Chlorobaculum tepidum TLS: one gene and its partner. The protein of the gene in region 1 interacts with the protein of each later gene in a pairwise test. Links are inferred from orthologs where the notes say so. Each region holds a gene or a part of one and is shown on either strand. Other genes may lie near its edges. The genes, in order: AYT24_RS03425 and ftsZ.

Region 1 (2,994 bases):
TCGAAGAGGTCGCACGCCTGTACGGGTACAACAATCTGGAACCGGCACCTGTAATGGTTTCCAGCTATCCGGTTAGCCGCAAGGTGCCTGAATATTTTCCCGATTATTTGCGTAGCATCATGATCGGCCTGAATTTCAGGGAGGTGCTCACCAACCCTCTGATCAGGAAAGCCGAAGCTGACTGCTTCAGCTCGATGCTGGTCAACGTGCTCAATCCGATCAGTGAAGAGCTCGAAGTGCTTCGCCCGAACCTTGCCCCCTCGCTGCTCAAAGTCGTTGGGTACAATATGCGGCACGGCAATCGCGAGCTTCGCCTTTTCGAGGTTGCACACGGATTTGAGAAGCAGCCGGAAGCCGGGCGCGGCAACGAGGGGCCACTGTCGGCATTTCTTGAAAAGGAGTTGCTTTCGATGGTGATAACCGGTCGACGTGAACCCAGAAGCTGGAACCGCCAGGACGAGAACGTCGACTTTTACGATCTCAGGGGCGTAGTGGAGATGTTGCTTGAAAAGCTGAACTTACTTGAAAAATCAGCTTTCAATATTTATAATGCTCGAACTATTGGTATTGAAATCACCTCGACGGAAAACGGGAAAACGTCCGTTCTGAAGGCGGGGACGGTTCAGCAGGTCAACCGGGAGGTGCTCGATGTTTTTGGTCTTGATCAGGATGTGTATCTGGCTGAGCTCGATGTTACGCTGCTGGAGCGATGTTTTGAGTCAGGCGTGATCTATGAGCCCCCGTCGAAGTTCCCCGTGGTTGAAAGAGATCTTTCATTCGTGCTTCCCCGTCATATTCCGGCCCAGCGCCTGATCGATCTTGCAAAGGCGAGCGATCCGCGGGTCAGGTCGGTTCGGATTTTCGATGTGTTCGACCGAGGAACAACTCAGGGAGAACCCTCAACGCGAAGCGTGGCGCTTTCGCTTGAGCTTGCCGACAGGTCGGGAACCATGAACGAAGAGGCGATCAGCGCCGTCATCTCGAAGGTGATTGACAATGCCAGGAGTGAACTTGGTGCGGTAATTCGGCAAGTTTGATCCAGCCCGGTTTTATGGATGCAGCAAACGAGCATAATGATCATCAGTTGCTTGCGGGCCTCGAAAAGAATGTGGGGCGGCTTGTGGAGCAGTTGTCCGAGTGCCGAAAAGAAAATGAGTTATTGAAATCTGAGGTTTTGAGCCTTCAGAACATATTGCGGTCATTCAAGCTGCCTGGTACCGAAGGGCCAGAGCCAAAGGTTTCGGGGACTTCAGGCGAAGGATTTTCCTACGCCGACAAGCTTCAGATCAAACAGAAGCTGGTGATGATTCTGCAAAAGATCGAGAGGGAACTGAGGGGAGAGAAAGCCGGATTTTAATGCCCATGGAAAAGATCAGCGTCAATGTGTATGGCGACAGCTACCCTTTGCGGGTAGAGAACAGCGAACTGACCGGAAAGGCGGCAAAGGATGTCGATGGTGTCATGAGGCGTTTCGCCGCCAAAGCTCCGGATCTGGAAGCAAAAAAGCTGGCCGTTTTGGCTGCGATCCAGTTTGCTGAAAAAAAGAACGAACTTGAGGAGGAGCTGTCGCAGCTCAGGCAGAAAATGGCTCATATCAATGAATTTATCGAGCAGAATTTGCACTAAAGCGTTACATTGAAAGCAAGCGAAATATCCGCACCACAGCGAGAGGTGTTTTGTAAGTAAAAGAACTAACAGGATAGAACAGGGAGTCAAACTCTTCATTTTGATTGCAGGCCTTGCTGCCTGGCGGTGATGAGCCGTTGGCATCGACACTTTTCGAAGCGTCGCATTGGAAGCAAAAAACCTGAAGGAGACGCCCACCGTGGTTAAACGGGTTCTTGAATCTTACACATCTCTTGAGGGTGCGGTTTTTTTTGTTCAATTTTGAAAGGCCGGTCTCATTTTGGCCGGTTGAAAAAGGAGGATAGTTAATGGGAATAGTCATAAATCTGTTTCTCATTATTGCGGCATCCATAGTCTTTTTTGTGGTCGGTTTTTACATCGGTCGATTCTTTCTGGAGCGCATCGGTACCACCAAGGTACTCGAAGCTGAAGAACGTGCCGTGCAGGTCATCCAGGAGGCTCAGAAAGAGGCCAATGACTACAAGGAACTCAAGGTCAACGAGGTGAACCAGGAGTGGAAGAAGCGCAAGCGTGAGTTTGACAGCGAAGTAACCATCAAAAACAACAAGTTTGCCCAGCTGCAGAAGCAGATTCGCCAGAAAGAGGTGACTCTGGCTAATCAGATGCGGGACATCAAGGAAACTGAAAAGAAGCTTCAGGAGCAGAGAGAGGAGCTGAAGCATCAGACTCAGAACGTACAGAATCGATCCGCGGAGCTTGAAAAGACCATTTTAGAGCAGAACCAGCGGCTGGAGAGTATCTCGAACCTGACCGCCGAAGAGGCTCGTCAGATGCTCATCGACAACATGATCGCCAAGGCCAGGGAAGAGGCGGCCGAAACCGTTCACCAGATTCACGAAGAGGCCACGCAGAAGGCCGACCGGATCGCCGAAAAGATCATGCTGACCGCTATCCAGCGTATCTCTTTCGAGCAGGCGACCGAGAGTGCCCTGTCGGTGGTACATATCCAGAGCGACGAGTTGAAGGGGCGTATCATCGGACGCGAGGGACGCAACATCAAGGCGTTCGAGAATGCAACCGGCGTGGATATTATCGTCGATGACACTCCCGAGGTGGTCATTCTCTCCTGCTTCGATCCGCTCCGCCGCGAGATGGCCAAGCTGACTTTGCAAAAGCTGCTTGTTGACGGCATTATCCATCCGGTGGCGATCGAAAAGGCCTACCAGGACGCTAAGAAAGAGATCGAGGATGTCATCATGTCTTCCGGCGAAGAGGCGATTTCGTCGCTTCAGATTCCCGACATGCCAGCAGAAATCGTCAACCTGATCGGTAAGATGCGTTTCCATACGGTTTACGGTCAAAACCTCTTGCAGCACAGTCGCGAGGTTGCTATGCTGGCGGGTTTGA
Region 2 (3,195 bases), 690 kb from region 1 along the record:
GTAGAGCTTCCGGGTGCCAACAAGGAAGCTCGCCACAATGATCTCGTTGTGTGTTTTCTTGCAGCGTCCGTTCACCACCCCCTTTTCAACCAGATCGACCACGCCGTCGGAAAACATCTCCGAGTGGATGCCAAGGTCCTTGTGGTTCGTCAGCGCGGCAAGCGTCGCGTCGGGAATCGCGCCAATGCCCATCTGTAGCGTCGCGCCGTCCTCGACGATGGAGGCGATATGCTGGCCGATCTGGCGCTCGACGTCGGTCAGCTCGTGGCGCGGCGTCTCCGGCAGAGGATCGTCCACCTCGACCAGCGAATGAATCTTGCTGACATGCAGCAGCCCTTCGCCGTGGGTGCGGGGCATGTTCGGGTTCACCTGGGCGATGACGTGCCGGGCGGTATGCACGGCGGCGCGGGTCGCATCAACCGACACCCCGAGCGAGCAGTAGCCGTGACGGTCGGGCGGCGAAACGTGCACCAGTGCCACGTCGAGCGGCATGACTCCGTCGTAGAACATCGCGGGCACGTCGCTCAGAAAAATCGGGATAGCATCGGCGTAGCCGCACTGCACCGCCGAACGGACGTTCCTTCCGACAAAGAAGGCGTTGAGCCTGAAGCTCTCCTGAAATTCAGGTCTGACGTACGGTGCGTCGCCCTCGGTGTGCAGGCTGACGATCTCGACGTCACGCAGATGGCTGGCGCGGCTGACCATCGCCTCGATCAGCCTGAGGGGCGTTGCCGCCGCGGTGTGCAGAAAAACCCTGTCTCCCGACTTGATGGCCATGACGGCCTCTTCTGCGGATATCGTCCGGTAACTCATGATACTTTGACTCCTTTTTGAACTGGTTACAGCTCCGCCTCTGCCTCGTAATTCAGGCGATTAGCCCCAAAGAATGGCGATGCTCATGGATAGTGGTAAACGATAGGGGGCGCGCCGGGAAAAGCGGCTGCGCCCTTTTCCCGAATTGCTTCATTGCAGTGGTGGATTGTTTTTTCGGCGAAGATAGGCCGGAGTATCGGTAGCGCCTTTCCGTATCTGCTCGTCTTCGTCGCTCTGGCCGGGCATAGGGGCCGATCCGCCCGAAGGACGCGATCTGGTGGTGCTGCACGCTCGACCAATATCGAATGGCTCCTGAATAGAGCGGCTTTTTCTGATGTAGGCGGGAATTCTCATGTCCTCGACCACCTGTTCGGGATAGCCTGAGGATTGAACGAGACGTCCGAAACCCTGCACGTGGTGGGCTTTAGGCAGCGTCTTTTCCTGCTGTCCGGAGGACGAAGCGGGTTGTCGCTCCTCTCCCGGTTCAACTCTCTTGAAACCGGTGACAATTACCGTGACCCGGATTTCGCCCGATACCTGCGGCTCATCGACATAGCCATTGATGATCTTGGCATCGCTGCCAACCTGCTCTTCGATGTAGTTCATGGCATCAGCGATGTCGCGCATGGTCACATCGCCCGTGATGTTGACCAGCACCCCCTTGGCACCGCGCATCTTGACCCCCTCCATCAACGGACTGGTGACCGCATCCGACGCGGCTTTCAGTGCGCGACGCTCTCCGGCAGCGGCGGCAGACCCCATGACCGCGTCACCCGCACTCTGCATAATGCTTCGGACGTCTGCGAAATCGACGTTGACGTGGCCGTGGTGGGTAATGATGTCGGCGATACCCTTGACCGCCCGGAACAGCACGTCATTCGCCATGTTGTAGGCCTCGGTGGCGCTGACGCCTTCATCGGCGATGCTCAGGATTTTTTCGTTCTCGACGATGATGAGCGTGTCGATATACTTGCGCAGTTCGGTGATGCCGCTGTCGGCGATACGCGCCTTGATCTGCCCCTCGAAGCTGAAGGGGCGGGTGACGACGCCAATGGTAAGGATGCCCATATTGCGGGCGATGGAGGCGACGACCGGCGCTGCGCCGGTGCCGGTGCCCTTGCCCATGCCAGCCGCGATAAAGACGAGGTCGGCCCCCCGCAACTGCATGGCAATCAGCTCGCGATCATCCTCGGCAGCGAGCCGTCCCTTGGCAGGATCGGCCCCCGCGCCAAGGCCGTTGGTGGCCTTTTTGCCAATTTGCACGCGGATCGGCGCCTTGGAGTTCAGGAGCGCCTGGCGGTCGGTGTTGAAGACGACGAACTCGGCGCCGCTGATCTTCCGGTCCATCATATTGTTGACGGCATTGCCGCCGCATCCGCCGACGCCGACAATCTTGATATTGACTCCGCTGTCCTGATCGCTGTCGAACAGGCCTGGATCGAGTTCGAATGCCATACTCTCTATTCCTTGTTTTTCCTGTCGTTACAGGTAACTATCTCTGCTACAACTGATCCCAAAACTTTTTCAGACGGTCAACAAACTTCTTTCCGGTTGGCGGGGTATCGGGATTCTGCTCGGGACTCTGTTGAGCCTGCGAGGGTTCAGGAGAAGACGTAACCGGCTCCTGAGTCTGCCCGGACGGTGCCGGGGCAACCTCTCCGTAATCCTGGTACAGATTGTTCTGGAGCGAGTGAGCTACCAGACCCATCACCGTTGCGTACATCGGGTTGTTGATCGCATCCTTGATGCCGCCCGAAACCCCTTCCGGATAGCCCGTGCGCACGTCGAGACCGAGAATGTCCCTGGCCAGCTCGCCGGTGCCGGGCAAGAGCGCGCCGCCGCCGGTGATGATGACTCCGGCGTTCAGGTAGTCGTAGTAGCCCGAGCGCTTGATGATGTCTCGCACCAGTTCGAAAATCTCCATCATGCGGGCTTCGATGATCACCGTCAGGGAGCTTTTCGGGAACGACTTGCTCGGCCGTCCCTCGATGCTCTCGATCAGGATCTCCTCCTCCTTGTCGAGCACCTTTGCATAGGCGCATCCGTGCTGGATCTTGATCTCTTCAGCCACGTCGTTGAGTGCCTTGATGCCATAGGCCACATCGTGAGTCACATCGTTGGCCGCAACCTTGATCACCTCGGAATAACGGATCGCGCCGTCGATGTAGATGGCCACCTCGGTGGTGCCGCCGCCGATGTCGATCACCACCACGCCGCTCCGCCTCTCGCTCTCCTTCATCACGGCGAGACCGGAGGCCACCGGCTCAAAGGTCATGGCGCTGACTTCGAGGCCTGCCTTTTCGATGCACTGCTTGATGTTGCGGATCTTGGTCCGAAGTCCAACGACGATGTAGGCGCTGCCGCGCATGATCGTTCCGGCCA

The links.
Region 2: the proteins of AYT24_RS03425 (region 1) and ftsZ interact in binary tests that used the Bacillus subtilis proteins (3 or more experiments, as listed by UniProt). The link is inferred for Chlorobaculum tepidum TLS from one-to-one orthologs.

The regions. Positions count from the first base shown.
Region 1 is NC_002932.3:712,357-715,350, forward strand. What follows is about bases 324-2,994. They hold AYT24_RS03425 (cell division protein ZapA), read left to right. Parts: upstream 324-1,362; coding sequence 1,363-1,626; downstream 1,627-2,994. Other genes in these bases: pheT (phenylalanine--tRNA ligase subunit beta), read left to right, coding at 324-1,037; AYT24_RS03420 (hypothetical protein), read left to right, coding at 1,052-1,357; AYT24_RS03430 (hypothetical protein), read right to left, coding at 1,631-1,948; rny (ribonuclease Y), read left to right, coding at 1,935-2,994. Also shown: more of pheT, read left to right, coding at 1-323. UniProt on the Bacillus subtilis protein: Activator of cell division through the inhibition of FtsZ GTPase activity, therefore promoting FtsZ assembly into bundles of protofilaments necessary for the formation of the division Z ring.
Region 2 is NC_002932.3:24,458-27,652, forward strand. The notes cover bases 117-2,988. They hold ftsZ (cell division protein FtsZ), read right to left. Parts: upstream 2,269-2,988; coding sequence 964-2,268; downstream 117-963. Other genes in these bases: AYT24_RS00145 (acetyl-CoA hydrolase/transferase family protein), read right to left, coding at 117-813; ftsA (cell division protein FtsA), read right to left, coding at 2,315-2,988. Also shown: more of AYT24_RS00145, read right to left, coding at 1-116; more of ftsA, read right to left, coding at 2,989-3,195. UniProt on the Bacillus subtilis protein: Essential cell division protein that forms a contractile ring structure (Z ring) at the future cell division site. The regulation of the ring assembly controls the timing and the location of cell division.